DNA from 4 places in the Mesorhizobium sp. UC74_2 genome. Region 1 is predicted to be linked to each of the others. Evidence: predicted binding sites of a transcription regulator. Region 1 holds the regulator's gene; each other region holds the start of a gene.
What was found. The regulator PhoB, encoded in region 1, activates phosphate uptake and scavenging genes when phosphate is short. The targets are predictions, from matches to a motif close to TGTCATNNANCTGTCAT.
Positions count from the first base shown of each region.

Region 2: a site for PhoB is predicted at 6,059-6,075, ahead of phnG (phosphonate C-P lyase system protein PhnG). Genes of this name have one in related genera too.
Region 3: a site for PhoB is predicted at 2,745-2,761, ahead of ACFJIU_RS09420 (RNA degradosome polyphosphate kinase). Genes of this name have one in related genera too.
Region 4: a site for PhoB is predicted at 5,475-5,491, ahead of ACFJIU_RS21410 (DUF47 domain-containing protein). Genes of this name have one in related genera too.

Region 1 covers NZ_CP170562.1:6,184,120-6,191,979, forward strand. The annotation lists gene pstC (phosphate ABC transporter permease subunit PstC) at 1-759, shown strand, start outside; gene pstA (phosphate ABC transporter permease PstA) at 756-2,072, shown strand; gene pstB (phosphate ABC transporter ATP-binding protein PstB) at 2,087-2,911, shown strand; gene phoU (phosphate signaling complex protein PhoU) at 2,949-3,656, shown strand; gene phoB (phosphate regulon transcriptional regulator PhoB) at 3,676-4,365, shown strand; gene ACFJIU_RS30185 (ROK family protein) at 4,411-5,652, opposite strand; gene xylF (D-xylose ABC transporter substrate-binding protein) at 5,993-7,033, shown strand; gene ACFJIU_RS30195 (sugar ABC transporter permease) at 7,172-7,860, shown strand, end outside.
Region 2 covers NZ_CP170562.1:3,864,376-3,872,235, forward strand. The annotation lists gene phnC (phosphonate ABC transporter ATP-binding protein) at 1-245, opposite strand, end outside; gene ACFJIU_RS18815 (DapH/DapD/GlmU-related protein) at 372-1,070, opposite strand; gene phnL (phosphonate C-P lyase system protein PhnL) at 1,073-1,780, opposite strand; gene phnK (phosphonate C-P lyase system protein PhnK) at 1,790-2,548, opposite strand; gene ACFJIU_RS18830 (alpha-D-ribose 1-methylphosphonate 5-phosphate C-P-lyase PhnJ) at 2,602-3,498, opposite strand; gene ACFJIU_RS18835 (hypothetical protein) at 3,544-3,753, shown strand; gene ACFJIU_RS18840 (carbon-phosphorus lyase complex subunit PhnI) at 3,758-4,867, opposite strand; gene phnH (phosphonate C-P lyase system protein PhnH) at 4,871-5,482, opposite strand; gene phnG (phosphonate C-P lyase system protein PhnG) at 5,538-5,993, opposite strand; gene phnF (phosphonate metabolism transcriptional regulator PhnF) at 6,142-6,879, shown strand; gene ACFJIU_RS18860 (2-hydroxyacid dehydrogenase) at 7,185-7,860, shown strand, end outside.
Region 3 covers NZ_CP170562.1:1,949,606-1,957,465, forward strand. The annotation lists gene ACFJIU_RS09400 (amino acid ABC transporter ATP-binding protein) at 1-395, shown strand, start outside; gene ACFJIU_RS09405 (TIGR02117 family protein) at 493-1,167, shown strand; gene ACFJIU_RS09410 (FAD-dependent monooxygenase) at 1,178-2,410, opposite strand; gene ACFJIU_RS09415 (zinc-finger domain-containing protein) at 2,436-2,681, opposite strand; gene ACFJIU_RS09420 (RNA degradosome polyphosphate kinase) at 2,827-5,022, shown strand; gene ppx (exopolyphosphatase) at 5,022-6,557, shown strand; gene ACFJIU_RS09430 (DoxX family protein) at 6,564-6,962, opposite strand; gene ACFJIU_RS09435 (DoxX family protein) at 7,086-7,505, opposite strand; gene fumC (class II fumarate hydratase) at 7,629-7,860, opposite strand, start outside.
Region 4 covers NZ_CP170562.1:4,420,968-4,428,827, reverse strand. The annotation lists gene ACFJIU_RS21440 (dihydrofolate reductase family protein) at 1-174, opposite strand, end outside; gene ACFJIU_RS21435 (GIY-YIG nuclease family protein) at 464-787, opposite strand; gene ACFJIU_RS21430 (RNA polymerase subunit sigma-70) at 1,122-2,141, opposite strand; gene ACFJIU_RS21425 (aminopeptidase) at 2,232-3,290, opposite strand; gene ACFJIU_RS21420 (VOC family protein) at 3,480-3,896, shown strand; gene ACFJIU_RS21415 (calcium-binding protein) at 4,011-5,231, opposite strand; gene ACFJIU_RS21410 (DUF47 domain-containing protein) at 5,528-6,169, shown strand; partial or broken gene ACFJIU_RS21405 (anion permease) at 6,175-7,177, shown strand; gene ACFJIU_RS21400 (FAD-dependent oxidoreductase) at 7,379-7,860, shown strand, end outside.

The DNA of each region.
Region 1 (7,860 bases):
CCGCGTTTTGCCGCGGCCGGTGCCGGGGCGTCCGAAGGCCAGTTCGGTCTGATCCCGCTGCTGGCCGGTACGCTGTATATCGCCTTTGTCGCCCTGCTTGTCGCGGTGCCGGTTGGCCTGATGTCGGCGGTCTACATGTCCGAATATGCCGCGCCGAAGGTGCGAGCCGCGGTCAAGCCCGCACTCGAACTGCTCGCGGGTATTCCAACCATCGTCTACGGCATCTTCGCTCTCGTCACACTTGGACCCTTCCTGCGCGATCTCAGCGCGGCTCTTGCCGGCGGCACGTCGTTCATTCAGGCGCAGTCGATCCTGACCGCCGGCCTGGTGATGGGCGTGATGCTGATCCCGGTGGTGTCTTCGCTGTCGGACGACATCATCACCGCGGTGCCCCGGGCGATGCGTGACGGTTCGCTTGGCCTTGGCGCCACGCGCTCCGAGACGATCAAGCGTGTGATCCTGCCGGCAGCCTTGCCCGGCATCGTCGGCGCCATCCTGCTCACCGCCTCACGCGCCATCGGCGAAACAATGATCGTGGTGCTGGCCGCGGGCGTGGCCGCCAACCTCACCCTCAACCCGTTCGAGGCGATGACAACCATCACCGTCAAGATCGTCAACCAGCTGACGGGCGACCTTGAATTCAACTCGCCGCAGACGCTGGTCGCGTTTGCACTCGGCATCACGCTGTTTGCGCTGACGCTGGTGATGAACATCGTTGCCCTTTATATCGTGCGCAAATACCGGGAGCAGTACGAATGACCGACGTCACCCTGGATACGGTCGCCACCGCAACCCCTCCCGCGCGTCGCGACATCGGCCTCAAGCGCCGCTATGCCGCCGAACGCCGTTTCCGCCTCTATGGCGTGCTGGCCATCTGCATTGGCCTCGCCTTCCTGGTTGTCATGCTCCTGTCGATCCTGACCAAGGGCTATACGTCCTTCTGGCAGACGACGGTGTCGCTGCCGGTCACCTTCGATGAGAAGGTGATCGATCCGGACAACAAGCGGGCAACGGACCCGGAAGTCCTGTTGACCGCCAACTATCCGGCACTGGCACAGAAGGCGCTTGCCGAAAAACTCGGCATCGACGCGAAAAACAAGCCGATGATGACGAAGCTGAAGGGCTTCCTCTCCGAAGGTTCTCGCGTGCAACTGCGGGACGTGGTCGTTTCCGATCCGAAGGTGATCGGCACCACACGCACCGTCAATATCCTGGCGGGCGCCAACCTCGATTCCGCCTTCAAGGGCCAGATCGATCTCACTGTGCCCGAAGATCGCCGCAAGGTGTCGGACCAGCAGGTCGAATGGATGAACAAGCTCAAGGCCGAAGGCGCGATGGCCGAGCATTTCAACACCGGCCTGTTCACATTCGGGGCTTCGAGCCGCCCCGAGACGTCGGGCCTCGGTGTTGCCATCATCGGTTCATTCTACATGATGGTAATCGTGCTTCTGCTTGCATTGCCGATCGGCGTCGCCGCCTCGATCTATCTCGAGGAGTTCGCCAAGAAGAGCCGGTTCACCGACCTGATCGAGGTGAACATCAACAATCTGGCAGCCGTGCCCTCGATCGTGTTCGGTCTGCTCGGCCTCGCCGTATTCGTCAACTTCCTCGGCATGCCGCGCTCGGCCGCTTTCGTCGGCGGCCTGGTGCTGACGCTGATGACGCTGCCGACGATCATCATCGCAACGCGTGCCGCACTCGCGGCCGTGCCGCCTTCGATCCGCTCGGCCGCGCTCGGTCTCGGCGCTTCGAAGATGCAGATGGTGTTCCAGCACATCCTGCCCTTGGCTGCCCCCGGCATCCTGACCGGCACGATCATCGGCCTGGCGCGCGCACTCGGTGAAACGGCGCCGCTGCTGCTGATTGGCATGGTGGCATTTGTCGCAAACTATCCCGCAACCCCATTTGATCCCGCGACGGCGCTGCCGGTGCAGATCTATATGTGGGCCAACGAAGCTGAACGCGCGTTCGTGGAACGCATGTCCGGCGCAATCATCATCCTTCTGGTCTTCCTGATGGCCATGAACATCACAGCGATCGTGCTCAGGCGCCGCTTCGAACGGCGCTGGTAGAAAGGGAGCCTGATATGAATATCATGACGGAAAAGACCCTCGAACAGGCAGTGAGCAGCCAGATGAGCGCCCAGACGAACGAAATCATCAAGATGCGCGGCGACAAGGTGACCGTGCACTACGGTGAGAAACAGGCACTCTTCGACGTTAATCTCGACATCCGCCAGAATCAGGTGACGGCGCTGATCGGCCCTTCGGGCTGCGGCAAGTCGACCTTCCTGCGCTGCCTCAACCGCATGAACGACACGATCGATGCGGCCAAGGTCGGTGGCAAGATCACCCTCGATAGCGAAGACATCTACGATCCGAAGATCGACGTCGTGGAACTGCGTGCCCGCGTCGGCATGGTGTTCCAGAAACCCAATCCGTTCCCCAAATCGATCTACGAGAACGTCGCCTACGGACCGCGCATCCATGGCCTTGCCAAGAACAAGGCGGAGATGGACCGTATCGTCGAATCCAGCCTGCAGAAGGCTGCAATCTGGAATGAAGTGAAGGATCGCCTCAACGAGCCCGGCACCGGCCTTTCCGGCGGCCAGCAGCAGCGTTTGTGCATCGCGCGCGCCATCGCGGTGTCGCCTGAAGTCATCCTGATGGACGAACCGTGCTCGGCGCTTGATCCGATTGCGACCGCCAAGGTCGAGGAACTGATCGACGAACTGCGCCAGAACTATACGATCGTCATCGTCACCCATTCGATGCAGCAGGCCGCCCGCGTCTCGCAGCGCACGGCGATGTTCCATCTCGGCTACCTGGTCGAGGAAGGTGCTACCGACAAGATGTTCACCAACCCCGACGACAAGCGCACGCAGGACTACATCACCGGCCGTTTCGGCTGAGTGAGCGATTGCTGCCGAGGAAAAAGAGGACATAAATATGGGCGAACATACCGTCGCATCGTTCGACGAAGAGCTCGGACAAATCAGCAGGCTCATCAGCGACATGGGTGAATTGGCGAGCTCGATGGTCGAAAGCTCCACCAAGGCGCTGCTGAAGTCAGATAATGGACTTGCCCAACGGGTCGTGTCGGACGATGCGATCATGGATGCGCGCCAGCGCGAGCTGGACACCAAGGCAATCACGCTGATTGCCAAGCGCCAGCCGATGGCGCAGGACCTGCGCGCCGTGGTCGGCGCCATCCGCATGGCCGGAGATCTGGAACGCATCGGTGACCTGGCCAAGAACATCGCCAAGCGTGTCGGCGCGGTCGGGCAGGGCGCCACGCCGCGCGACCTTTCGCATTCGATCGACGCCATGGCCCATCTGGTGCTCGACCAGGTCGACGGTGTCGTCGAGAAATATGCGGCGAGGGACGCAGAGGGGCTCGCCCAACTGAGGGCTGACGACGAGCGGATCGATGTGAAATACACCTCCGTCTTCCGCGAGCTTCTCACCTACATGATGGAAGATCCACGCAACATCACGGCCTGCACGCACCTGTTGTTCTGCGCCAAGAATCTCGAGCGCATCGGTGACCATGTCACCAACATCGCCGAGAACGCCTTCTACGTGCTGACGGGCGAGCAGTTGCCGCCCAACCGGCCAAAGCTCGACGAGACGGCTGCTGCCGTTCCGGCGGCCTGACCACGGGACGGACGGCAAGATGATCGCGCCGCGTGTCATGGTGGTGGAAGACGAGGAGCCGTTGGGCGTCCTCCTCCGCTACAATCTGGAATCCGAGGGCTACCAGGTCGAGGTCGTAGCCAGGGGCGACGAAGCCGAAATCCGGCTTCAGGAAAATGTGCCGGATCTCCTGGTGCTCGACTGGATGGTGCCGGCAGTATCCGGCATCGAATTGTGCCGGCGGCTTCGGATGCGACCGGAGACCGAGCGCCTGCCGGTGATCATGCTGACGGCACGCGGCGAGGAAAGCGACCGTGTGCGCGGTCTGTCCACCGGTGCCGATGATTATCTAGTCAAGCCATTCTCGATGCCTGAGTTCATGGCACGCGTGAAGGCGCTGTTGCGCCGCGCGAAACCCGAGGTGCTGTCTTCCGTGCTCAAGGTCGGCGACATCGTACTCGACCGCGAGTCGCACCGGGTCTACCGCAAGAAGAGCGAGATCCGGCTCGGGCCGACGGAGTTCCGGCTGCTGGAATTCATGATGCGGCATCCCGGGCGGGTCTTCTCGCGCAGCCAGCTGCTCGACAATGTCTGGGGCGAGACGATCTATATCGATGAGCGTACAGTCGATGTGCATGTCGGGCGCCTGCGCAAGGCGGTCAACAATGGCCGCATGCCGGACGTCATCCGCACGATACGCGGCTCGGGCTACGCCATCCGCGAGGATTGATCAGGGACAACGCCGGTTCATCGGTATTGCGCCCTGATCGCCGGCTCAGACCTCCAGAAGCTGAGGGGTGGGAGCCATCGGACCGCCAAGCGCGAAGATCTCCTGATCGATGAAGGTCAGCGCGCGCATGGCGCAGCCTTCGCGGATCAGCATCTGCTCCTTGGGTTCCGTATCAAAGACAATTGAATTCGAATGTTGTCCGCCGGCGGTCTGGGCAATTGCCCGCCGCAATGCCGGCTCGATCAGATCGAAGGCCGTTGCACCGATGCCGACAAAGGTTACCGGGGCAGGGTCGATGACGGCGAAAAGTGAACCGAGGCTGTAGCCGAGGGCTGTGCCTGCGCGTTCATAGGCCTCGCGTTCGGGGCCGATGCCTGCGCGTGCTTTTTCAGCCAGCCTCTGCATTTCGTCGTCGGGAATGTCAGCGGCCGGTTCGGTGTTTTCATCGAGCCCGTGGGCACTGCGCCAGATCGCATAGTTGCCGGCATAAGCCTCGACGCAGCCATGGCGGCCACAGCGGCATCGCGCGCCATTCGGCCGGTGGATCATGTGTCCGAATTCGCCGCCGGACGACTGGGTGCCGATGAACAATTCGCCATTGAGCACGATGCCCATGCCGATGCCGTGCGAAAGCAGAACGGCAATGAAGTCGTCACGGTAGCGGTCCGTGCCGCGCCAACGCAGCGCGACCGCCATCATGTTGCAGTCGTTCTCGACGATGACGGGAATGCCAAAAGCGTTTTCCAGGATATCGGCAAAGGGGATATCGCCATGCGGGGTGATTGGCGTCCACAGCATGGTGCGCGCATGCGAATCTGCCGTGCCCTGAACGGCGAAAGCTATGCGCAGGACCCGATGTCTTGCCAGGCTCCGGTCGTGGAGCTGTCGCCGGACCATCTCGACACATTCATCGACCAGCGCTTCCCGGGGCAGAGACAGTGTGTCCAGACGGCGTGTTTCTTCGGTCAGGACCTTGCCCGAATAGTCGATGGCTGCGGCCGTCAAAAGGTTGAGCGACAGAACGACCGTCAGTACAGCCGCTGCGCCGGGGTCGAGCTGCAGCCCCACTTGCGGACGCCCCCGCTTCGATGCCGTCGGTTCACTGCGGCCCTCGCGCAGAATGCCCTCCGCGATGAGATCAGACGAAATCGCTGAAATGGTCGAATGGCTGAGGCCGGTGATGGCGGTGATTTCCGTGCGGGACGGCTCACCGGAGCGACGCACGGCAGCAATCACCATCGCGCGGTTCCTGCGGCGCAAATCGTCGTGACGGATCCCGACAGTCATGTCCTTGCCGTTCCTCCCCCCGCCGGCCCCGTGGACACCGAAGCCGTTGCGCTTGGGCCGCCAATGGCGTTCCAGATGCGCTGTTCGTGCATAGGTCGATGCATGAGCGAATGCAAAACCCGTTTCGCTCCTGCCGTCGCGACAGCGCGCTCCTCCACAGATAGTGGCAGAACATGCCCTCGTCGTCACTATTATTTCGTGATCCGAAAAAAATATCGCGAAGGACTCGAATCCCGTTGACAGAAGGCTGTACCTGCGCGATTATTTTTTCGAAGCTCGAAAAAAAGCTTCTCCAACGGCCAACGCACACAAGCGCGCCCTTGGGCGCGGGGAGGAAAAAATGAGGAAATTTACGGCCGCCATTCTGGCGGGTGCCGCCATGACGCTTGCGCTTTCCGCTGTCGCCGAAGCGAAGGACAAGGTGATCGGCGTGTCCTGGTCCAACTTCCAGGAAGAGCGCTGGAAGACCGACGAAGCCGCCATGAAGAAGGCGATCGAAGCGGCGGGCGACAAATATATTTCCGCTGACGCGCAGTCGAATCCCGGCAAACAGCTCACCGACGTCGAAAGCCTGATCTCGCAGGGCGCGAACGCCCTTGTCATCCTGGCGCAGGATACCTCCGCCATCGGCCCGGCTGTACAGAAGGCCGTCGACGAAGGCATTCCGGTCATCGCTTACGACCGTCTGATCGAAAACAAGGACGTCTTCTATCTGACCTTCGACAACAAGGAAGTCGGGCGGTTGCAGGCGAAAGGCGTCTTCGACGTCAAGCCGGAAGGCAACTATGTCTTCATCAAGGGCTCCAGCACCGACCCGAATGCCGATTTCCTGTTCTCAGGTTCGATGGAAGTGCTGAAGGCAGCAATCGACGCAGGCAAGATCAAGAATGTCGGCGAGGCCTACACGGACGGCTGGCTGCCGGCCAATGCCCAGAAGAACATGGAGCAATTCCTGACCGCCAATGACAACAAGGTCGATGCCGTCGTGGCCGCCAATGACGGCACCGCCGGCGGAGCGATTGCCGCCTTGGCGGCACAGGGCCTGGCGGGTTCCGTTCCGGTCTCGGGCCAGGACGGCGACCATGCCGCGCTGAACCGCATCGCGCTGGGCACGCAGACCGTTTCGGTGTTCAAGGACGCCCGTGATCTCGGCAAGAATGCCGCGGAAATCGCGGCGCAACTCGCCGACGGCAAGAAGACGAGCGACATCGCCAACGTCACCGACTTCACCACTCCGGGCGGCAACAGCGTCAAGTCGGTGTTCCTGACCCCGGTCGCGATCACCAAGGACAATCTCAACGTCGTCATCGACGCCGGCTGGGTTTCCAAGGATGTCGTCTGCCAGGGCGTGAAGGCCGGTTCCGTCAAGGCTTGCAACTAAGCGCGCCCGCGACAACAAACGAGACCACGGCCTGAGAGCCGTGGTCTTTTTGCAATGGCTCCCACCCCCGGAGCTCAAGAGTCCCTGTAAAGTGGCACGCCATGCCGCCAAGGCGGTGTGTGGTCTGGGAGGAATATCATGACTGATACGGCCTCGAATGCGCCGGTCGATCGCGCCCGCGCAGCGGAACTGTCCGCGGTCGGGCGCTTTCTCAAGGCGACCGAACTGGACACCCGCATGCTTGGGATGGTCGCTGCCCTGCTGATCATCTGGGTGGGATTGCATCTGCTTTCCGGCGGCCTCTTCCTGACGCCGCGCAATCTCTGGAACCTGTCGGTGCAGACCTCGTCCGTCGCCATCATGGCGACCGGCATGGTGCTGGTCATCGTCATGCGAAACATCGATCTGTCGGTCGGTTCGGTCGAGGGGGTGATCGGCATGGTCATGGGCGTGGCCCAGGCCGAATTCCTGATCCGGGTGATGGGCATGCAGCTCGGCAATCCGTGGCTTTGGATCATAGCGCTGGCAACTGGCATCGTGGTCGGCCTCGCAATCGGTGCACTGCAAGGCTTCATCATCGCCTATCTGGAGGTGCCGGCTTTCATCGTCACGCTCGGTGGCCTGTTGATCTGGCGCGGGGTCGCCTGGTGGATCACCAGCGGCCGCACGGTGGCGCCGATGGATGCAACTTTCCAGCTCATGGGTGGTGGTCCGGCCGGATCGATCGGATCGACCTGGAGCTGGGTGCTCGGCCTTGTGGCGTGCGCCGGGGTGGTCGCCATGCTGTTCAACGGCCGCGTGCAGCGCAAGCGCTTCAAGTTTCCCTT
Region 2 (7,860 bases), 2.3 Mb from region 1:
AGACCGCGGGCGCCACCGGAGAGCCGGCCGTTGTTCTGCAGGCTGGCGCCGAAGATCTCGATCGTGCTGGAGCCGGTCTGGCCGGTCTCCAGCCCGCAGATATGGCGCAGCAGCGTGCTCTTGCCGGAGCCGGAGGCGCCGATCAGCGCGACCATCTCGCCCTTGCCGATGTCGAGGCTGACATTGTCGAGTGCACGCTTCTTGCCAAAATTCTTCGAAAGGTTGCGTATGCTGATGGCGTTCATGAAATCGCTCCTGGTTTGGGCCTACGGCCCCAGCACCAATTGAGTGGTCGTCGATGGACGCGTGTTGCTCGGCTGTCCGGGCATGCGACCGCGACCGGCAAGGCCGCGACGCCCGGCCGGAATTCGTTACCCGGTTACCGCTTCTCGATGACGGTCGGATGTACCGTTCGTGTCAGCTGTGTGACCATTCACCGATATCGCACTGCCGGACCGGCCCTCGTAGCGTTCGAGGAAGGCTTCTGCGCTCAGGTTGCGGAAATCATCGAGCGCGGCGCGCAGGTCGGCGTGGTCCCAGTCCCACCAGGCCAGTGCCTGCATGCGTTCGGCGATCTGCGGCTCGAAGCGGCGGCGCATGAACTTAGCCGGCACACCAGCGACGATCGTATAGGGTTCGACATCCCTGGTGACGACGGCGCCGGAGCCAACGACCGCGCCGTCACCGATGGTCACGCCGGGCAGGATGGTGACGCCGTGACCGATCCAGGTATCGTGGCCGACCACGACGCGGTTGGCGCGGCGCGCGGCAAAGAAATCGTCTTCATGCGCGGCGTCCTCGAAATAGTCGCCGGCGCGGTAGGTGAAGTGATGCAGCGTGGCGCGCGACATCGGGTGGTTGGTGGCGTTGATGCGCACCGAAGCGGCGATGTTGGCGAACTTGCCGATGGTCACGCACCAGGTCTGGCCGTCCTGCATGATGTAGGAATAGTCGCCGAGTTCCGTCTCGGTGAGACGGCAGCCCTCGGTCACTTCGGTGTAGCGGCCGAGCGTGCAGTTCTCGAGGCGGGCTGTCGGATCGACAACCGGGGTTTCGGAAAGACGCGGCATGGTCAGGCCGCCTTTCGGTCCGGCGCGAAGCCGGTGACGTCGATGACGATGTCTGCCACCGCGTTGCGTACGTCGGCGTCGTGGAAGATGCCGAGCAACGCCACCCCTGCCCGTTTCTTCTCCGCGATCATCTCGACGACGACAGCGCGGTTGGTGGCGTCGAGCGATGCGGTCGGCTCGTCAAGCAGCAGAACCGGATGATCGGTGATGAAACCGCGCGCGATGTTGACGCGTTGCTGTTCACCACCCGAGAAGGTCGCGGGCGGCAGGGCCCAGAGGCGCTCGGGCAAATTGAGACGGCTCAACAACTCGCGCGCCCTGCCGGCTGCCTTGCTGCGATCGGTGCCACGTTCGACCAGTGGCTCGGCCACGATGTCGAGCGCACTGACGCGGGGCACGACACGCAAAAACTGGCTGACATAACCGATCGTCTCACGGCGGATCTCGAGCACCGTGCGCGGGGCGGCTGTCGCCAGGTCGACCATGTGGCCACGATGCAGGATCTCGATGCTGCCTTCATTCACGGCATAGTTGCCGTAGAGCATCTTCAGGATCGAGCTTTTGCCGGCGCCGGACGGGCCGCCTAATACGGCACATTTTCCGCCTTCCAGCATGAAGGCGGCATCCATGATCACCGGCAGTTCGATGCCGCCGCGCAGATGCATGATGAAGGTCTTGCCAAGACCGGAAACATTGAGAAGTAGCGTCATCACCGCGCCTCAGACTTGCAGGATCGAAGAAACGAGCAGTTGCGTGTAGGGCGCCTGCGGATCGTCGAGCAGACGGTCGGTCAGTCCGTGTTCGATGACCCGGCCGTCCTTCATCACCATCATCCGGTGCGACAGCAGGCGCGCGACCGCGAGATCGTGCGTGACGATGATGACCGCGAGGCCGAGATCGTGAACCAGGCCACGCAACAGGTCGAGCAGGCGCGCCTGCACCGAAACGTCGAGGCCACCAGTCGGCTCGTCCATGAAGACCAGGCGTGGCGCGGTGACCAGATTGCGGGCGATCTGCAGACGCTGGCGCATGCCGCCGGAGAAAGCGCGCGGCTGGTCGTCGATGCGGTCTGCATCGATCTCGACACGGCCGAGCCAGTCGGTGGCAGTGGCGCGGATGTTGCCATAGTGCCGGTCGCCGACCGCCATCAGCCGCTCGCCGACATTGGCGCCGGCCGAAACCGTCATGCGCAGGCCGTCGGCCGGGTTCTGGTGGACGAAGCCCCAGTCGGTGCGCAGCAAAAGACGGCGTTCGGCTTCGCCCAATCCGTACAGGTCGCGCATCTCGCCGTCGCGCATGCGGTAGGACACCGTTCCCGCGGTTGGGGCGAGGCGCGTGGAAATGCAGTTCAGCAATGTCGTCTTGCCCGAACCGGACTCGCCGACGATCGCCAGCACCTCCCCCGGCCAGATGTCGAAATCGACATCGGCGCAGCCGATGCGCTGGCCGTAGTGCTTGCTCACCGACCGAACCGACATCAACGGCAGATTGTCGGTTTCGACCTCCGCATGGTCGATCCCCACCGAAACAGTCATGACAGGGCCTCGCCGGATATTTCGTTGCTATGGCCTGCGGCCTGGTCGCCGCGATGGCCAGCGGCCTGGCGGCTTTCGCAATGGTGGGTGTCGGAGCAGACGAACATGCGCCCGCCGCGATCATCGAGCACGACTTCATCGAGATAAACCTGCTCGGCGCCGCATAGCGCGCAAGGCTTGTCGAAACGCTGCACCTCGAACGGATGATCCTCGAAATCGAGGCTGATCACCTCGGTATGCGGCGGCACCGCATAGATGCGCTTCTCGCGCCCGGCGCCGAACAGCTGCAGCGCCGGCGACATGTGCATCTTCGGATTGTCGAATTTCGGTGTCGGCGACGGATCCATCACGTAGCGACCCTCGACCTTCACCGGATAGGCGTAGGTGGTGGCGATATGGCCGTTCCTGGCGATGTCTTCATAGAGCTTCACATGCATGAGGCCGTATTCTTCCAGTGCATGCATCTTGCGGGTTTCCGTCTCGCGCGGTTCGAGGAAGCGCAGCGGCTCGGGGATCGGCACCTGGTAGACCAGCACCTGGCCTTCCTGCAGCGGCGCTTCGGGAATGCGATGACGGGTCTGGATGATCGTCGCGTCTTGCGTGCTTGTAGTCGTCTCGACGCCGGCAACCTTCTGGAAGAACTTGCGGATCGAGACCGCGTTGGTGGTGTCGTCGGCACCCTGGTCGATGACCTTCAGCACATCGTCCGGCCCCAGGATCGAGGCCGTCACCTGGACGCCGCCGGTGCCCCAGCCATAGGGCATCGGCATTTCACGGCTGGCGAACGGCACCTGGTAACCCGGCACGGCGATCGCCTTGAGGATGGCACGCCGGATCATGCGCTTGGTCTGTTCGTCGAGATAGGCGAAGTTGTAGGTCGCGTTGTTTGTCATTATCGTTCGCTTCCCATCAGGCTTAAACCAGCGGGCAAGTTCCTCATGTTGGACTGGATATTGGGCGGCCTCTTCATTGGATTGCTTATTTTCATCGCCGTGTTTCTTTCCTGGCGCTTCAAGCAACTGAATGCCGATCTGGAACTCTCTCGCCAGAAGGACGGCGTATTGTCTGTCGGCCTGCAGGCCAGCGTTCCTGCGGTGGCAACCAGCGTTGGCTTTGGTGATGGTGGAGGAGATGGAGGCGCCGATTGATCGTTCATTCGGCGGCCTCCCTCGTTTCAAGAACCGCCTCGTCGGTACGCTGCTCGTATTCGGAGCGCATGGTGCGAACCAGACCGAGCTCTGCCTGGAAGTCGACGTAGTGCGGCAGTTTCAGATGTTCGACGAAGCCGGTGGCCTGGACGTTGTCGCAATGCGACAGCACGAACTCCTGGTCCTGTGGTGCTGCGACCAGATCCTCGCCCAGTTCCTCGGCCCGCAACGCACGATCACACAGCGACATAGCCATCGCCTTGCGCTCGGACTGGCCGAAGACAAGGCCGTAGCCGCGTGTGAACTGCGGCGGCGCCTTGGCCGATCCCTTGAACTGGTTGACCATCTGGCATTCGGTCACCTGGACGCGACCTATCGGCACGGCGAAGCCGAGTTCCGGCATGAACACCTCGACGTCGACCTCGCCGATGCGCACTTCGCCGACAAAGGGATGGCTGCGGGCATAGCCGCGCTGGGTCGAATAGCCGAGCGCCAGCAGGAACCCTTCATCGCCGCGTGACAGCGACTGCAGCCGCATGGCGCGCGACATCGGAAACTCGGTTGGCGTCTGGTTGATGTCGCCGGGCTCGAGCGCGGGATCGATGAAACCGTCGTCCTCGATCAGCCCTTCCTGGCCGAGGATGTCGGCCACGCGCATGACCGGCTCCTGGACACCGCCGCGCAGCGCTCCGGCTTCGATCTGCGGATCGCCTTCGAGTTCTTCATCGAGCAGGCGATGCGTGTAGTCGAAGGTCGGTCCGAGCAACTGGCCGCCGGGCAGATCCTTGTAGCAGGCGGACACGCGCCGCTCGACCAGCATGGCGCCGGTATCGACGGGCTCGCTATGCCCGAAGCGCGGCAACGTGGTGCGATAGGCGCGCACCAAGAAGATTGCCTCGATCAGGTCGCCCCGCGCCTGCTTGATCGCGAGCGCCGCCAGCCGGCGGTCGTAGAGCGAGCCTTCGCTCATGACGCGGTCAACGCCGATGCTAAGCTGTTCGGTGATCTGTTCGAGCGTCAGCGTCGGCACCGACCTGTCGCCGCGACGGCGATCGGCCAGCAGGCGGTGGGCATTGTCGATGGCGGCTTCGCCGCCCTTGACTGCAACATACATCGATCAACCCTCCATCTCGACGAGGCGCGCCGAACGCGGCAGGCAGGCGATGGCATCGCCGGCGGCGAGGATGAGGTCGACGCCGCGCGGGAACCGCTTACGATTGGCTTTCCATTGCGCGGCGAAATCCCGTGGCAGGCCACGCGGCGCCAGCGTGACGCGACCGCGTATGCCCGGCCCCCCGAACGTCAGCGGCGCGCCGCCTTCGAGGCCCGGCACCTGCAGGATCAGCGTGGCGGAACGATCGGGATATTCCTGGGTGCCTTGAGCAAAGCGCTCCAGCGGCGGCATGGTCAGGGGAGCGCCGACCAGGGCGAATGCAACGTCACCGCAGGTCGCCATCTCGCGGGCGCCGGTATGGAAGGCAAGCCATGCGCGCAGCGCGGCATGCTCAGCCAGCGAGGCATCCAGCCAGAACGGTGTATCGGCATCGATCAAGGCACAGGCCACGGCGCCAGCGGCGCGGCCGAGCGGTGCGGGTGGCGTCACCACCGCGTCGACCTCGACGATCGTCGCAGGCTTCGCCATCGCATCCATGACGGCGCGAAAGACGGATTGGGCATTCAGGACCGGATCGGAGAACCCGCCCTCCAGGGCAGTCGCTTCATTCAGCATCAACCCTCTCCTCGCACCATGGTGACCACCTTCAAGGCGGTCGCTTCGCTCAACATCAGTCCTCTCCTCGCACCATGGTGAAAAAGTCGACGCGCGTGGCCGCTGTCTGTTGCCGGCGCGTCTCGTCGGCAATATCGAGCTCGCGCCGTATCGGCTGGATCAGTTCGGCATCGATGCGCGCGGCAGTCCCGGCATTGCGGCAGAGCGCATCGATGACCGCCGAAAGCCGCGCCTTGGCGTGATCGCGGCCGAGCATCATGGCATGACCGACCGAACCATCCTCCAGCTTGACGCTGGCGCGGGTAACGGTCGCCTCGCCGACATTGAATGGCTCGCCGGTGCCGCCGACACGTCCGCGCAGCATCACCAGGCCAGCCTCGGGTCCGCGCAAAGGGGTGTGCCTGGGCTGCAGTCCGAGCGTCGTCCACAACGCATTCAGCCGCTCGCTGCTGCAGCGCGCCAGGACCGCCATCCGGTCCCGCCGCGCGGTTTGATCCGCCGTGATGTTCATGCCAACCTCAAATTTGTCTATTGATCTAGACAACTAGATAACTTAACTTGTCTTAGACCCGTTGAATGACGGAAGAATGACAACAAGGGCGGGCCGCACTAATTTGACCGAAATAGATGCGGCCCGGGCCCCGTGCATGTGAGGAAAAATGTCGAAGTCGGCATTGCATCGAGGGGTGGGCGTCGCGCTGTGGCGACAGATCGGCGACGAGATCCGGCGCGGGATCGGCAGCGGCCTTGCCGACGAGAACGGCCGCCTGCCGCCCGAGGCCGAGCTTGCGGCACGGTTCGGCGTGAATCGGCATACGGTCCGTGCCGCCATCGCCGCCCTTGTCCATGAAGGCGTGCTTCGCAGCGAGCAGGGACGCGGCACCTATGTGCGGCGTCAAAAGCGCCTCACTTATCCGATCGGTGCCAGGACTCGCTTCTCCGCCGGACTTGAAGGCCAGGCGCGGGACCGTCAGATCGAACTGCTCGACCAGGCCCGCGAGCCTGCCAACGCTGCGGTTGCCGCCGCACTCGGGCTTGAGGTCTCCGAAGAGGTCATCCGCCTCGAGATGCGCGGTCTCGCCGACGGCGTTCCTGTTTCACGTTCCACCGCATGGTTTCATGCCACACGTTTCCCAGATATCGCAGGGCATTTCGCCAGCACCCATTCAATTACCCGGGCGCTCGCACTCTCCGGCATCACAGATTACCGCCGCGCCTCGACGACCATCGAAGCGCGGCATGCTGATGATACCGACACGCGCGATCTGCAGCTTTCACCCGGCGCCATCGTACTGGTCGCACGTGGCATCAATGTCGACAGCAGCGACAAGCCGATCCAGTATTCGCAGACGCGCTTCTCGGCGGATCGCGTGGAACTGACGGTCAGTCCCGGCTAGCGCGCTCAGCCCCACAGCATCAGGGCGACCCAGCAGCCGACGATGGCGGCAGCTGCGATCGGGACACCCCAATCCGAGAGGAAGTGCGCGGGACGGTTTGTGTCGAAGTGGAGGAATGCCATAGCATGCCCTCCTCAAACGGGCTGGATGTCGCCCTCCTGCAGCCGAGCCCAGTTTCGGCTGTCGACTGAGATGATTATACACCCTGGTGGCGTTCTCCACCAAACGGATCGTGCAACAGCGCATCGGCGCGAGAAACGCTCCATGGAGGTCGATTGAAACCGCAGCTCTTGCTCGTTGAACCGATGATGGCGGAGATCGAAGCCAGGCTCGATGCCGGCTATCAGGTGCACCGCCTCTTCGACGCCTCGCAGCGTGACAGTGTCGAAGCGGCGCGCAGCGACATTCGTGCCGTCGTGACTGGCGGCGGCACCGGCCTGACCAATGACTGGATCGACCGGCTGCCCGCTCTCGGTATCATTGCCGTCAACGGCGTCGGCACGGACAGGATCGATCTGGCCTACGCCCGCCAGCGCGATGTTCATGTCAGCACCACACAGGGCGCGCTGACCGACGAAGTTGCCGACATGGGGCTGGCGCTGATCCTTGCCGTGCTGCGCCGGATCGTCGAGGGCGACGGCTTCGTGCGCAGTGGCCGCTGGCAGGCAGGCGAACAATTTCCGCTCGGCTCCAGCCCGCGCGGCAAGCGGCTGGGCATCCTGGGGCTCGGCCAGATCGGCCGCGCGCTGGGCACGCGCGCCGAGCTGTTCGGCATGGCTGTGCGCTATTCAAACCGGACGCACTATCACGACGTCGCCTGGCCGCATTTTTCTGATGCGGCCAAGCTTGCCGCCGACAGCGACGTGCTTGCCGTCTGCGTCGCGGCGACGCCGGACACGCGCCGTGTCATCAACGGGGCCGTGCTCAAGGCACTCGGCCCGCAGGGCACACTGATCAACATCGCGCGCGGCAGCGTGGTTG
Region 3 (7,860 bases), 2.0 Mb from region 1:
AGCAGGCGGAGGAGACCGCCATGCACTTCCTCAAGCGCGTCAAGATCCCGGAGCAGGCGCACAAATATCCGGGCCAGCTGTCGGGTGGCCAGCAGCAGCGCGTGGCGATCGCGCGTTCACTGTGCATGAACCCGCGCATCATGCTGTTCGATGAGCCGACCTCGGCGCTGGATCCGGAAATGATCAAGGAAGTTCTGGAGACGATGGTCGGCCTTGCCGAAGAGGGCATGACGATGCTGTGCGTGACACACGAGATGGGCTTCGCGCGCAAGGTGGCCAACCGCGTGATCTTCATGGATCAGGGCCAGATCGTGGAAGAGAACACGCCGGTCGAGTTCTTCGATCATCCGCGCCACGAGCGCACCAAGCTCTTCCTCAGCCAGATCCTGCACTGATCTCGCTGCGGTAATCCAGAAAGGCCCCGTCGCAAGGCGGGGCCTTTTGCTTGGGTCGACAAAAGGCCTCGCCACACGGCTTTTGTGGGACATCACTATGAGACGGGTCTTTCGCTTTGTTCTCAGTATTCTGGCCCTGGTTGCCGTCATCGCCGTGTTGGGCACGGTTGTTCCACGACCGTTCTGGTCAACGGGCGCGGATGAAGGCAGAACCACGCGGCGCATCTATGTCATCAGCAATCCGATCCATACGGACATCGCCATTCCGGTCGATGCCGCGGTGCTGGAGCGTTTCCGGTTCCTCTTGGAAGACGGCATTCCCGCAAATGGGGAAGGCGTGCGGTATCTCATCTTTGGCTGGGGTGGCCGGGCCTTCTATCTCGAGACGCCGACCTGGTCTGACCTGAAGCCTCTGCCGGTGCTCAGGGCGCTGACAGTGGATGCGGCCGTCATGCATGTCGATGTCGCCGGCCGCATCCCGGAACCACATCCCGCCGTGGTTGGCTATGATGTCAGCGAAGAACGGTTCGCAGCGCTGCTCGATTTCATCGCCGCCAGCTTCTCGCGGCAGGCCGATCGGCCAAAATTCATTCCGGGTGCCGGCTACGGCGCCAGCGACGGCTTTTACGAAGCCGAAGGTGCCTTCAACGCGCTTGTCGGCTGCAACACCTGGACGGCGAGGGCGCTGCGAGTGGCTGGTCTGCGGACTGGCTGGTGGAACCCGCTGCCCTGGTCGCTAAACCTGTCGATGCAGCTCTACAACAGACAATAGGCCAACGTCGTCAGGCGCCATGCGTGAGGCTGGTATTCGGGAGCCGCCAGCCATAGAGCCAGTCAAGATCGGCGGCCAGGCGTTCGCCGGAGCGCGACTTCAGGACAAGATTTCGCGCCAGCGCTACCGGACCTGCCGCGTGCCAGGCGAGATGGTTGAGTGCGCCGCGTCGCGCGACCTTGGCCACACGCGGCTTGCGCTGCTGCTCCCAGCTTGTCAGTGCCTGGGCAATGCTGTGCGAAGATCCGGCAACGCAGGCAGCAAGCGTGGCTGCGTCCTCGATCGCCATGCCCGCGCCCTGTGCCGCAAATGGTGTCATGGCATGTGCTGCATCGCCGATCAGGGCAACGCCTCGCGGCAGTGTCCATGACGGTTTTGGGTCGACTGCATGCAGCGGCCAGGCCAGCCATGTTCCCGCTTCCGCTATCAGCCTCGCCAAGGCAGGGGCCGCTCCCCTGAGCGCTCCAGTCAGGATTGCCGGATCGGCGTGGCCGGACCAGCCCTCGGCGATACGCTCGCCCCTGGTAAAGGCGACGAGGTTGATGGCCGTGCCTGCGCTGACCGGATAGGCAATGAGATGAAAACCGGAATGCAGGAAAGCGGTGACACAGCCAGCCGCGCCCACCAGGGCAAAAGTCCTGCCGGCCGGGCTATCAGCGGCGATGGTGGTACGCCAGGCGAGCTCGCCGGTGAAACGGCTTTTGCCGGCAAGTCCCGGCAGCTCCCTGACTTTCGACCAGACGCCATCCGCGCCGATCAGGAGTGAGCCCATTGGCCGAACCTGTGTTCCGTCCTGTTCGAAGGTGCCGATAGCGCCTTCCGGGGAGGTGCCGATATCCTTTAGCGTCGCGCCGGTGATCAGCCGAGTGCCGGCTGTTTCAGCCACTTGCGCAACCAGCGCCGCCTGCACGTCGGCGCGATGGGCGGTGAGATAAGGCGCCAGCCAGCGCTGTTCGGCGAAGGCTCCAAGCGGAACGCGCGCGCGTTCTTTCAGGCTGGCCGCATCCTTGAGCACAACGGCCTCCGGCCTGACTGCCATCGGCAATAGCCGCTCCAGCACGCCGAGGCTTGCCAGGATTCGTGTCGCGTTCGGGGAAAGCTGAATACCCGCACCGACGGTTTCGAGGCGAGGTGCCTGTTCGTAGATCTCGACTGTGAAGCCACGCTGCGCGAAGGCGAGCGCGGCCGTCAGTCCGGCAATGCCGCCACCGGCGATCACGACTGGGCGAGACCGCGCATCCATGGTCATGATCGAACGATCGGAAAGATCAGGCGGCGCGATCGAGGTAGAGGCAGCCTGGCGGCACCGTTTCGGTCGCTTTCAGCTTGGCCGAATAGCGATAAAGGGTCGAGCAATACGGGCAGACCTTCTCGTCGTCGCTGCCAAGATCGAGGAAGACGTGCGGGTGATCAAAAGGCGGGTTGGCACCAACACACATGAATTCGCGCACGCCGATCTCGATCGCCGGATGGCCCGCATCGTTCTGGAAATGGGGAATGGAACCGCCGGCCATCATCGTCTCCTTCAGCGCATACGACATGCGTTTGAAGCATATCTGTGTTCTTTGCAAGTTCGATGAAATGAAACTGTCGCAAAACCCTGTCACAGGATAAATTGAGCCGGTTAACCGGTGTGACTCGCTGGAGAGAAAGGCGGACATGAACGAGCTCAAGCCGGTCCAGGCCGACTTCATCAATGTCGAAACGGCAAGCGTCGAGGGCGGAAATCCTGATCGCTTCGTCAATCGCGAGTTCTCCTGGCTGCAATTCAACCGCCGTGTGCTGGAGGAATCGCTCAACGCGCACCACCCGCTGCTCGAGCGCGTTCGCTTCCTCTCGATCTCCGCCGCCAATCTGGACGAATTCTTCATGGTGCGTGTCGCCGGCCTTGCGGGGCAGGTACGCGAAGGCATCGTGCTGAAAAGCCCGGACGGGCGCACGCCGGAGCAGCAGCTTGAGCAATTGCTGCGTGAAGTGGAGCGCCTGCAGGAGGATCAGCAGAAGAGCCTCTCGGCGCTGATGGCGCTGCTCAACAAGGAAGGCATCGAGACGGTCGCCGGCGACGTGCTGACCAAGGACGAGCGTATCTGGCTGGAAGAGCATTTCCAGGAGCAGGTCTTCCCGGTGTTGACGCCGCTGTCGATCGACCCGGCGCACCCGTTCCCATTCATTCCCAATCTCGGCTTTTCGATCGCCCTGCAGCTGCGGCATCGCAAGAACGGCGAGACGATGAGCGCGCTGCTGCGCTTGCCGCAGGCCCTGAAACGCTACATCCGCCTGCCGGATCGCAAGGGCCATGTGCGCTTCATTCCACTCGAGGCGGTGGTCGGTCTTTACATCGGCAAGCTTTTCCCGGGCTATGAGGTCACGGGTTCCGGCACGTTCCGCATCATCCGCGACAGCGATATCGAAGTCGAGGAGGAGTCCGAGGATCTCGTGCGGCTGTTCGAGACGGCGTTGAAGCGCCGCCGCCGCGGTTCGGTGATCCGTATCGAGTTCGACAACCTGATGCCCGAGGAACTGCGTGAGTTCGTCGCCGGTGAACTCGGCGTCTCGTCGAGTCGGATCAGCGTCCTGACCGGACCGCTGGCACTCAGCCAGATATCCGAGATCGTCTCCATCGCTCGCGACGATCTGAAGTTCGTGCCCTACAATCCGCGCTTTCCGGAGCGTATCCGCGAACATGGTGGCGACTGTTTCGCGGCGATCCGCGAGAAGGACATCGTCGTCCATCACCCGTATGAATCATTCGACGTCGTCGTGCAGTTCCTGCGCCAGGCCGCAGCCGACCCTGAGGTCGTCGCGATCAAGCAGACGCTGTATCGTACCTCCAATGACAGCCCGATCGTGCGCGCGCTCGCGGATGCCGCCGAAGCGGGTAAATCGGTGACCGCGCTGGTCGAATTGAAGGCGCGTTTCGACGAGGAGGCCAATATCCGCTGGGCGCGCGATCTCGAGCGGGCCGGCGTGCAGGTCGTGTTCGGTTTCCTCGAACTGAAGACGCATGCCAAGATGTCACTGGTGGTGCGGCGCGAAGACGGCCGGCTGCGCAACTACGTGCATCTCGGTACCGGCAACTATCACCCGATCACGGCGCGCATCTATACCGATCTGTCCTTCTTCACGACCGATGCACGCATTGCCCGCGATGTCGCGCAGATCTTCAACTTCATCACCGGTTACGCCGAGCCGACCGGCGAGATGCGTCTTGCGCTGTCTCCCTACACGCTGCGCAGCCGCATCCTGGATCATATCAAGGAAGAGATCGAACACGCACACAATGGCAAGCCAGCACGCATCTGGATGAAGATGAACTCGCTGGTCGACCCGACCATCATCGACGCACTCTACGACGCCAGCCGCGCGGGGGTGGAAATCGATCTCGTCGTGCGCGGCATCTGTTGCCTGAGGCCACAGGTTCCGGGACTTTCCGAGAACATCCGCGTGAAGTCGATCATCGGCCGCTTCCTCGAGCACAGCCGCATCTACTGCTTCGGCAACGGACATGGACTGCCGTCCGATGACGCTGTCGTCTACATCTCGTCGGCCGACCTGATGCCGCGCAATCTCGACCGCCGTGTCGAATGCATGGTGCCGATCACCAATCCAACTGTGCATGAACAGATCCTTGGCCAGATCATGCTGGGCAATATCATGGACAACCAGCAAAGTTTCGAAGTATTGGCCGATGGTACCTCGCGGCGCCTTGTGCCCGATGAGGGCGAAGAACCGTTCAACGCACAGGAATATTTCATGACCAATCCGAGCCTGTCGGGACGGGGCGATGCCTTGAAATCGCATGCGCCGAAGCGCATCGCGCAGTTCAAGCGCCGCAAGAAGGACATGGCCGGCTGATGATGGCCGCTTCCCAGGGGCGGCTGCAGGACCGCCGCCCGCTGTCGATCATCGATATCGGCTCGAACTCGATCCGCCTTGTCGTCTATGAAGGGCTGGCGCGCTCGCCGACCGTGCTTTTCAACGAGAAGATGCTGGCCGGTCTCGGCCGTGGCATCGTTTCGACGGGCAAGCTGGATCCTGAAGCGGTCACGCGCTCGATGGAGGAATTCCGTCGGTTTCGGGCCTTGTCCGAACAGGCCGGTGCGGAACGCATGTATGTGCTGGCCACCGCCGCGGCGCGCGAGGCTGTCAACGGACCCGATTTCATCCATCGCGCCGAACAGGTCCTTGGCACCGAAATCCATGTGCTGAGCGGTCGCCAGGAAGCATACTATTCGGCGCTCGGCGTCATTTCCGGTTTCCATCCGGCCAATGGCATCGCGGGCGACCTTGGTGGCGGAAGCCTGGAGCTGATCGACATCAACGGGGAAGTCATCGGCGACGGCATCACACTGCCGCTTGGCGGCCTGCGGTTGCAGGACATGGCCAAGAACTCTCTGGCGCAAGCGACCCGCATTGCCAAGACGCAACTGGCCAAGGCCAAGCTGCTCAAGGTCGGCCAGGGCAGGGCCTTCTACGCTGTTGGCGGTACATGGCGAAACCTGGCGCGTCTCCACATGGAGATGAACAACTATCCGCTCGGTGTCATGCATCACTATGAGATCGGCGTGGAGAGTGCGCTGGCCTTTCTCAAGCAGGTCGGCAAGGGTGACGTGGAAAAGGTCAAAGGCATAGAGGGCGTGTCGAAGAACCGCCGGTCGCTGCTACCTTACGGCGCGGTCGTGCTGCAGGAAATCCTCGGCGCGATGCAGCCATCCAAGATCGTCGTGTCGGCGATCGGCGTGCGCGAAGGCTATCTCTATTCGCTGCTCGACGAGAGTGAGCGCAAGGCAGATCCGCTGATCTCGGCGGCCGAGGAACTGGCCCGGCTGCGTTCGCGTTCGGTCACCCACGCGCATGAGCTGGTCGATTGGACCGGCAAGGCGTTCGAGGCGTTCGGAATCGAAGAAACCGCTGATGAGGCCCGCTATCGCCGCGCCGCCTGCCTGCTCGCCGATATCGGCTGGCGCGCGCACCCGGAATATCGCGGCCGTCAATCGCTCAACATCATTGCACACGCTTCCTTCATCGGCGTCGACCATCCAGGCCGTGCATTCCTCGCCCTGGCCAATGCCTATCGCCATGACGGCGTGTTCAACGAGAGCATCGCTCCGGAGATCAAAGCACTGGCAACGCCACGCTACCTGGAGCGGGCCCGTATTCTGGCCGGCATGATGCGTGTCGTCTACCTGCTTACGGCGTCGATGCCTGGCGTGATGCCGCGCCTACGCTGGGAAAGCCGCGGCAATGGCGCGCTCGCGCTGGTCATCCCGGCTGACCTTGCCGGCCTCTACGGAGAGCGTCCGGCGGGGCGCCTGGCACAACTCGCAAAGATCACCAACCGGCGGCTTTTCCTGGCGGTGGATGGCGGCCCGAGCGTGAGCGCGAAGTAGGCGCGTCTAACGCTTCAGGGCGTCCATCGAATAACCACCGGCACCCGCGACGGCGAGTGCCAGGAAGCCGCCTGCAATGGCGATATCCTTCATCAGCATCTGTGTGTGCAGGAAAGCGAGTGTGGGATCATCACCCTGGCCATAGTGGCCAAGATAACCGGCGACCAGACAGAACGCGCCGAGCAACGCGGCGGTGATACGGGTCCGGAAACCGGCCAGGATGGCAAGTCCGGCAATCAGTTCGAACAGGCCGACGCCCCAGGCAGCAAGCTGCGGCGAGGGCAGGCCCAGACCGGTGAAATAATTCGTTGCACCACCAATGTCGCCAAGCGTCTGGATGCCGGCAGGTACAAACAAGGCCGCCAGCAAAAGCCGGGACAGAAGCAGCAGAAGATCGGCTCGCATGTCGTGCCTCCCATCAGAGATGCCGTCGATGCAGTTTACATCGGTTGCGGGTGTGGAGACATCAACAACGAAAAAAGGGCGCGGAAATCATCCGCGCCCTTCGATTTGCGTCTTGCAGGTCGATCAGCCGCGGCGGCCGTCGATCGAATAGGCGCCTGCGCCAATCAGGGCCAGCAGCAGGAAGCCGCCGGTGATGGCGAGGTTCTTCTGCAGCATCAGTGGATTGAGCGGCTGCGAGAAATCGAGATGCGCGGCTGCCGTTGCGCCGAGAACGAAGATGGCAAGGACAATCGCCGCGATGCGGGTCTGGAAGCCGACCAGAACGGCTAGGCCGCCAACGAGTTCCACCAGACCGACCACGACGGCGGTGACAGATGGAACCGGCAGGCCGAGGCTGCCAAAGAAGCCAGCGGTGCCGGCCAGATCGGTCAGCTTGGCGTAACCGGCCAGGATGAACAGGATGGACAGGAAAATACGGCTGACGAGAATGACGGCCGAAGCATTTGAGGTAACGCCGGAAGTGGCGGATGAGTTGACGGACAATGTACCCTCCAGTGGCAAGCGTCCCCCCAGGAACGCAACACCATCAACGTAACGCAATTTCAGCGTTCACTAAAGACGGTTGTCCGGCAACACATCGTTCACAGGTTTGCGGCGTTGCCTGTTCTATCCGGGATGCGTCATGTCTTCCGGCTTGACCAGGCGGTCGAAGTCGGCGTCGCTGACATAGCCGCCGCCGACGGCCTCTTCGCGCAGCGTGGTGCCGTTCTTGTGCGCGGTCTTGGCGATCTTGGCGGCATTGTCGTAGCCGATCGTCGGCGCCAGGGCTGTGACCAGCATGAGCGAGCGTTCGAGTGCGGCCTTGATGTTGTCCTCGCGCGCCTCGATGCCGATCACG
Region 4 (7,860 bases), 1.8 Mb from region 1:
GCCCTCGAACATCGGGAAGGTGGTGGCGCCGAACAGCAGCGTGCCGGCGCTGCGCATCAGCCCGAGGTTGTGGACGCTGAACGCCGGCCCCATCGGCAACCCGTCGAGCCGCCCACCCGGGCCGGCGCAATGATTGTCGAGGGAACTCAGAATGCTGACGACGAGCTTGGCCATCGGAAATGTCCTTCCAGAACTGCAGTCCCGAACCTTTCGGGGCCTGTCATTCCGTTAGAGACATCGCGATGCGGAAACTCATCGGTCGCGGCAAAAAAATCTGGAGCGGTCCTTCGAGGCTCGCTTCGCGAGCACCTCAGGATGAGGGGCGTCGTGCCCTTCGAGCGAAAATTCTGGAACGTCTCAGATCTTGAACGTCTCAGATCTGGAACGTTTCAGATATTGAGCGCCGTTTCACCCAACGCCCCTCATCCTGAGGTGCTCGCGAAGCGAGCCTCGAAGGACGCACCTAAAAATCCATATCCCGTCGTTTTGGAACCAGATGCCCTCTGCGCGAAAGCTCAGGCAGGTTTTCATAGGCCAGGGCTATGAGCGCCTCTTTCTTCCTGCGGGACCAGCCCTTGATCTGCCGTTCCCGCGCAATGGCGTCGGTAATTCGATCGTAGGCTTCAGCAAAGACGAGCGTCACCGGACGTCTTCTGGCTGTATAGCTGTCGATCGGCAGATTGTTGTGTTCCCAGACGCGGGCTTCGATGTCTTGCCTGGTCGAGCCGACATAGTAGGAACCGTCCATGCAGCGCAGAATGTAAACCACCATCTCGAACTGGCTCATGGCAACCCCGAACCGCTGGATAGGCCTAATCTATCCTGAGCCCGGCCGGAGAATGAAGAGCCGCTTTTGGTGCGTCCTTCGAGGCTCGCTTCGCGAGCACCTCAGGATGAGGGGCGTCGTGCCTTTCGAGTGAAAATTCTGGAACGTCTCAGATATTGAGCGCCGTTTCACCCCACGTCCCTCATCCTGAGGTGCTCGCGAAGCGAGCCTCGAAGGACGCACCTCTGTTCGCGATCTCCCCGGTCGAACAAGGATGAGGACTGTTGTGCAAGGGTCGTTCTATTTTGAAGCGCGGGGGAGTGCCGGCACCTCCCTCATCCTAGCCGAAACGCGCCTAGCCGATCTCGTCACGCATGCCGAAGCGGCGGCAGACAACGGGGTCGATGAAACTGTCGATGGCGCTGATGCGGCCGCCGGCGAAGCTCAACAGCACGACGCCGCCCGGCCGGAAACGGTCGTCGCCTGCCTGCCTGATGTAGCAGGCGAAGCCGGGCTGGCCGTTGCCGCGCAGCGGCTCCAGCCGCCAGGGCGTCTGGAACACGCGCTCGGCGAAGAATTGTCCGACGAATGCGCGGCCATCGAACCAGGCCGGCAGCGGCGGCATGGTGAAGCGGACATCGTCGCTGAGCAGCTCGACCATCGCGGCGATGTCGCGGCTTTCCCAGGCCGCGACGAAGGCCTGCAGCAGCCGTTCGAGCCCTTGCGGGTCGACGGGCTTCTTCTCGCCGATGTCGGTCCTGGCCCGCATCGTCTGCCGCGAGCGCTGCAAGGCGCTGTTGGCCGAGGCCACACTGGTGCCAAGCATGTCGGCGGTTTCGGCGGCCGAGTAGCCCAGCACTTCGCGCAGCAAGAGCACGGCGCGCTGCAGGCCGGGCAGTTGCTGCAGCATGGCAACGAAGCCGAGCCCGATGGATTCGCGTCGCAGCAGGATCGCCGCCGGATCGTCATCGTCCGCCAGTTCGCCATCCGGCAGCGGTTCCAGCCACACGGCTCCCTCCACCGGCTCGCCGAGTTCGGCGGTGGAGCGAAGTGGTGCGGCGCGATCGCCTGACGTCAGGCGCCTTGGGCGCTTGGCAATCATGCGCAGGCAGATGCGGGTGGCGATGCTGGTCAGCCATGTGCCGGGCGAACTGCGCGCCTCGAAGGACCCCAGGCCACGCCATGCGGCCAGCAATGTCTCCTGCAGCGCATCGTCGGCGTCGAAGGGCGAGCCGAGCATGCGGTAGCAATGCGTGTGCAGCCGCCTGCGGAAGGGCTTCACCAGCTGGTCGAAGGCCGATGTGTCACCGGCCCTTGCCTGCCGGAGCCATTCGCTTTCGGGGTCGGCTGGTTTCTGGACACTCATCTGGTGCATGGGGAGAACCGTGAATGGGAGGGCCGCCGCCCGGCACCTTAAAACGGCACACGTGCTTGCACAAAGTGCTGCCGATTTCTTCCGCCCGGATCAACGGCACGACTTTGCAGCCGCAAGCGCGTTGCCGCGGGCAGGCTGCGGCAGGTTCCCGATCCGCTGCACGGCGGCGTAGAACCTCGGATAGTCGCCGGAGCAGAGATCGAACAGACGCAGGAATGCCGGCACCTGTTCGCCATAGACGGCGGTGGCGGCGAGCTTGGCGTTGTTGATCGGGGCCTTGAACCAGCCGTCATAGCCCCGGTATCCCGCCCAGCGCCTGTCGCGCATCAGCCTGTAGCGCGCCCGCAGCGTCTCGATCGTCGCGGCCTTGGCCGCCGCCTTCTGTTCGGGCGTTCGCGCGCTTTGATAAACCTGCTGCAATTCCTCGCGGGTCGTCGCCAGAAGGCCGAGGAAATCGGCCCGGCGCCGGCGGTCGGCTTCGTAACGGCGCAGCCCGGCGAGATTGCCGCCGGCGCGCAGCCATTTGCGCACCCCGCTGGTTTCGACCGCCACGGCGAAGGCCTCGTTGAAGGCGGAATCGCCTTTCACATAAAGCCGCTGATGCGCCAGTTCGTGGAAGATCAGGCTGGCCAGGAAGGTGTCGTCCGGACCCAGCATGGTCGAGAGCAGCGGGTCGCTCGACCAGCCGAGCGTCGAATAGGCGGTGACCCCGGTGACATGGACGTCGAACCCTTCCTTCTGCAGTGCGACGGCGTTTTCCGCCGCTTCCTTGCGGTCGAAATAGCCGCGATACGGCACGCAGCCGAACACCGGAAAACACCAGGTTCGTGGTGTCAGCGAGAACTGCGGCGCCGCGAACACCGCCCAGGTCACCGCCTCGCGGCCGATGTCGACATAGCTGCGGTAGCTGCTGTTGTCGGGCAGCGCCAGCGCCTCCGTCGCATAGCGCCGGATCGCGCTTGCCGATTGCAGCTTGGCGCGCAATGCCCCGGGCGTCGCCGGGTCCTTGATCAGTGTCCCGACATTTTTCCGCGCGGCCATGATCTGCACATGGCCCTCGAGCGACTTCGCATAATAGGAGATGCTGGTGCAGCCGGCCACACCGGACGCCATGACCGCCGCCACGAGCAAACGAAAAACACGCTTCACCGGCTGCCCCGCCCTGTTCCACCGGCACGGTCTCAACAGGCGCGGCGATTTTCGTCAAGGCCCGGAAGGGTCAACTTAACAGGAACCCAGCGCTAGCCCCCGCGTTCGACCTGCAGCGACGTTGCACGCGGGCGGCGGGCGAGGGCGACCCGCGAAGGGCGGTGCCGCCCGCACATGGAGGAACTGCAGATGAACATCGCACCACAACTGGCCTTCGCCGGCGAGTGTCGGCAGGCGTTCGAATTCTATGCCCGGCTGATGGGCGGGGTGATCACGGTGATGAACACGTTCGGCGCCAATAAAGACAAGGCGCTGCCGCCGGGATCGACGGCCGCTGCCGCCGACCAGGTCCGCTTCGCCGAGCTCAGCCTCGGCAAATCTACACTCAGGGGCAACGACGTGCGGGCCGACCAGCACAGGCCGATGCAGGGCTTCAACGTCTCCCTGCACATCGAAGGCGCCGATGAGGCACGCCGCATCTTCGAAGCGCTGGGCGAAGGCGGCACCGTGACGACGCCGCTGGCCGAGGTCGACTGGGCCGAGCGGTTCGGCATGGTCACCGACAGGTTCGGCGTGCCCTGGCTGGTGCTGGCGGCGAAGGGCTGAGCGCGATCGGGAAACCGTCCGGAATGACAGAGTTCCCGTTCGCCGGCGCTAAACTGTCCAGAGCGTCCTTCCCAGCGCCACGCCGGGCACACCCGGCGCGGCGGAGGGCAAGCACTACACCACGATGAAATCCGCGCTGGTCAGCGCAAGGCCCGCTTCGAGCGCGGCGAAGTCGGTGAAGCCGCCGGCGGCGTCGCCATTGGCATCATAGGTCAGGTGGCCGGTGGCCGGGTCGTAGATGATGCGGTCGTTCGCGTCATGCGCCGCCGTGCCGACATGGAAGGCGGTCTCGTCGAGTGCGCCCGGCGCGCCGAGCGCGGTGAAGACGGCATTGTCCAGCCAGATCGTGTCGTCGGTTACCGAAAAGTCGGCGATCCTGTCGACATTCGAACCGGGGTTGAGCGCGCTGTCGAACACGAATGTGTCGTTGCCGTCGCCGCCGACCAGCGTGTCATTGCCGAAGCCGCCGGCCAGCGTGTCGTCGCCGGCGCGGCCATCCAGCCTGTTGGCGCCGGTGTTGCCGGTCACGACATTGTCGAGGTCGTTGCCGCTGCCGTTCAGATTGCCGCTGCCGGTCAACGTCAGGTTCTCGATGTCGCCCTTGAAGATCGTCGTGTTCGAGAGCGAGACGGACAGGCTCGATTTCACGGTGTCGATGCCGTCGGGAGGGATGCCGCCATCATCGGCTTCGTCGACGCGGTCGTCGGCGCTGTCGATGACATAGGTGTCGTTGCCGGTACCGCCCCACAGCTTGTCGCCGCCGGCGCCGCCGTCGAGCATATCATTGCCGTCGCAGCCATAGAGCCGGTCGCGCCCGCTGCCGCCATCGAGCGTGTCGTTCCCGGCTTCGCCGGAGAGGAAGTCGTTGCCACCGCCGCCGCGCAGCACATTGGCTGCGGTGCTGCCGACCATGGAATCGTCGAAGGCGGAGCCGTCGACATTCTCGATGCCCAAATAGGTATCCTGGGCCCTGTCGGGATAATATGACGGGTCGCCGACACCGCGTCCCAGTTCGAGATCGAGCGTTATGTAGCCGGGAGCGTCGGCGTAGCTCACCGTATCGTTGCCGGCGCCGCCGTCGAGCACGTCGCCGCCGAGGCCCGCATGCAGCGTGTCGTTGCCGGCGCCGCCATGAAGCTCGTCGCGACCGCCATCGCCCCACAGCGTGTCATTGCCTTCGTCGCCCCAGAGCTGGTCGTCGCCGTCGCCGCCTTTGATGCTGTCGTCGCCGCGAAAGCCGAAAAGACGGTCCTTGCCGCCGAAACCGAGGATCTGGTCGGTGCCGTTGCTGCCGTAGAGCTGATCGTCTTTTTCAGTACCGGGAATATAGGCCATGGTGGATCTCATCTCCGTGACAAGCCCCATAGCCCTGCGGCGCGTGCTTCGCGCCAGACACCTCGGCGGGCCCGTTGCCGTCCCATGGCCTGCCGGAGCGCATGCGCTCCCTTCGGTATCGGAGCGATGGTGGCATACGGAACTTGACCATTTTATGACCCGGTGCGGCCTTAGCCGTCCCGCCTGCCGCAGATCCGGGTGGGCGAATGGATGTTCAAAAGCCGGCTATCTGTTTGCGTTATCCGGCATAAAGGCGTTATTGGCTTGCCGACTTGCAGACGATGCGGAGAGAAATCATGCTGGGCTGGTTCAGGCGGCTGTTGCCGCGCGAAGACCGTTTCTTCGACCTGTTCGAACAGCATTCCCGCACCGTCGTCGGCGGCGCGGAAGCCTTGCAGCAGCTGCTGCAAGGCAAGGATGTCGAGCGCTGGTGCAAGGAGATCGTCGAGCTCGAAAACCAGGCCGACGCGATCACCGCGGAAGTGCTGCTGGCGGTGCGCCGCTCCTTCATCACGCCGTTCGACCGCGGCGACATCAAGGACCTGATCCAGTCGATGGATGACGCCATCGACATGATGCACAAGACCGTCAAGACGGTGAAGTTGTTCGAGAAGCGCGAATTCGACCCGCTGATGCAGGAGATGGGCGTCGTCATCGTCGAGGCGGCCAGGCTGGTCGCTGAGGCGATCCCGCTGCTCAACAATATCGGCACCCACGCGACACGGCTCAACGCCATCGCCGAGCAGGTGATGCGCGTCGAGGGCCGCGCCGACGACCTGCATGAGCAGGGCTTGAAGGATCTCTTCCGCCGCCACGGCAAGACCGATCCGATGGCCTACATGATCGGCTCCGAGATCTACGGCGAGCTCGAGAAGGTGGTCGACCGTTTCGAGGACGTCGCCAACGAGATCAGCGGCATCGTCATCGAGAACGTCTGAGCGACATGGACCCGACCATCGCCTTCCCGATCCTGGTCGCGCTGATCGGCGTCGCGCTGTTCTTCGATTTCCTGAACGGCCTGCACGATGCCGCAAACTCCATCGCCACGATCGTTTCGACCCGGGTGCTGCGGCCACAATATGCCGTGCTGTGGGCGGCCTTCTTCAACTTCATCGCCTTCACGGTCTTCGGCCTGCATGTCGCCGAGACCATCGGCAAGGGCATCGTCAATGCCGACATCGTCACGCCGGGCGTGATCTTCGCGGCGCTCACCGGGGCAATCGTCTGGAACATCGTCACCTGGCTCGCCGGCATCCCGTCCAGCTCCTCGCATGCGCTGATCGGCGGGCTGGTCGGCGCCGGTCTCGCCAAGACCGGCTTCAGCGCCATCGTCTGGAGCGGCCTTTTGAAGACGGTGGCGGCGATCGTGCTGTCGCCGCTCACCGGCTTCGTGCTGGCGCTCGTCCTTGTGCTGATCGTGTCCTGGGTGTGCGTGCGCCAGACGCCGTTCGCCGTCGACAGTTCCTTCCGCGTCCTGCAGTTCTTCTCGGCTTCGCTCTATTCGCTCGGCCATGGCGGCAACGATGCGCAGAAGACCATGGGCATCATCGCGGTGCTGCTCTATTCGCAGGGCATGCTCGGCGACACATTCTACGTGCCGTTCTGGGTGGTCATCACCTGCCAGAGCGCGCTGGCCATCGGCACGCTGTTCGGCGGCTGGCGCATCGTGCACACGATGGGCTCCAAGATCACCAGGCTCAATCCCATGCAGGGCTTCTGCGCCGAAACCGGCGGCGCCATCACCCTGTTCGCGGCGACCTGGCTCGGCATTCCGGTCTCGACCACGCACACCATTACCGGCGCGATCATCGGCGTCGGGGCGGCGCGCCGCGTTTCGGCCGTGCGCTGGGGCATTGCCGGCAATATCGTCATCGCCTCGGGTGGTGACCTTGCCGGCCACCGCCGCGATCGCCGCCCTGACCTACCTGGCGCTCAGCCTGTTCTAGCCGGAAAACCCCTCGGATACCCTGAAAAATGCGGAAGGGCAGGTTGCCCTTATTCGGCTCGGTTGCCCCTGGCTCAACCGCGCGGGAATTTCGTTCACATTGACTGCCGGCCCCGATTGTCGGTCCATGGGCGGCATCGTCCTGCCGTGGCAGGCGAAATGGCAGCGGGTACCGGCGCGTGCAACGCCCCAGGGAGGCAGAATGTCCGAACGGCAATTCAGGCGTCTGTTCACGCCGGTCACCTTGCGCGGCAAGACCCTGCGTAACCGCATCGTCTTTGGCGCGCACACCGCCAACATGGCCGTGGAGGGCCTGCCGACCCGGCAGCATGTCGGCTACTATGCCGAGCGCGCCATCGGCGGCGCCGGCATGATCGTGGTCGAGCCGATGCCCGTGCATCGGGCGGCGGTGCTGACCCGCGGCAATTTCCGGCCATCCGATGACGGTGTGGTCCCGCATTTCCGCAAGGTGACGGAGGCGATCAGGGGCAATGGCGCCGTCGCCATCCAGCAGCTCTACCATGTCGGCCAGCACGCCGATGCCGACAACTCCTTCCATGCCGGCTGGTCGCCGTCGGGCCTGCCGAGCTACCACGATTCCGACGGCTCGCACCGCATGACCGAAACCGATATCGAGGAGACGATCGACGGCTTCGTCCAGGCCGCGCGGCGCTGCCGCGAGGC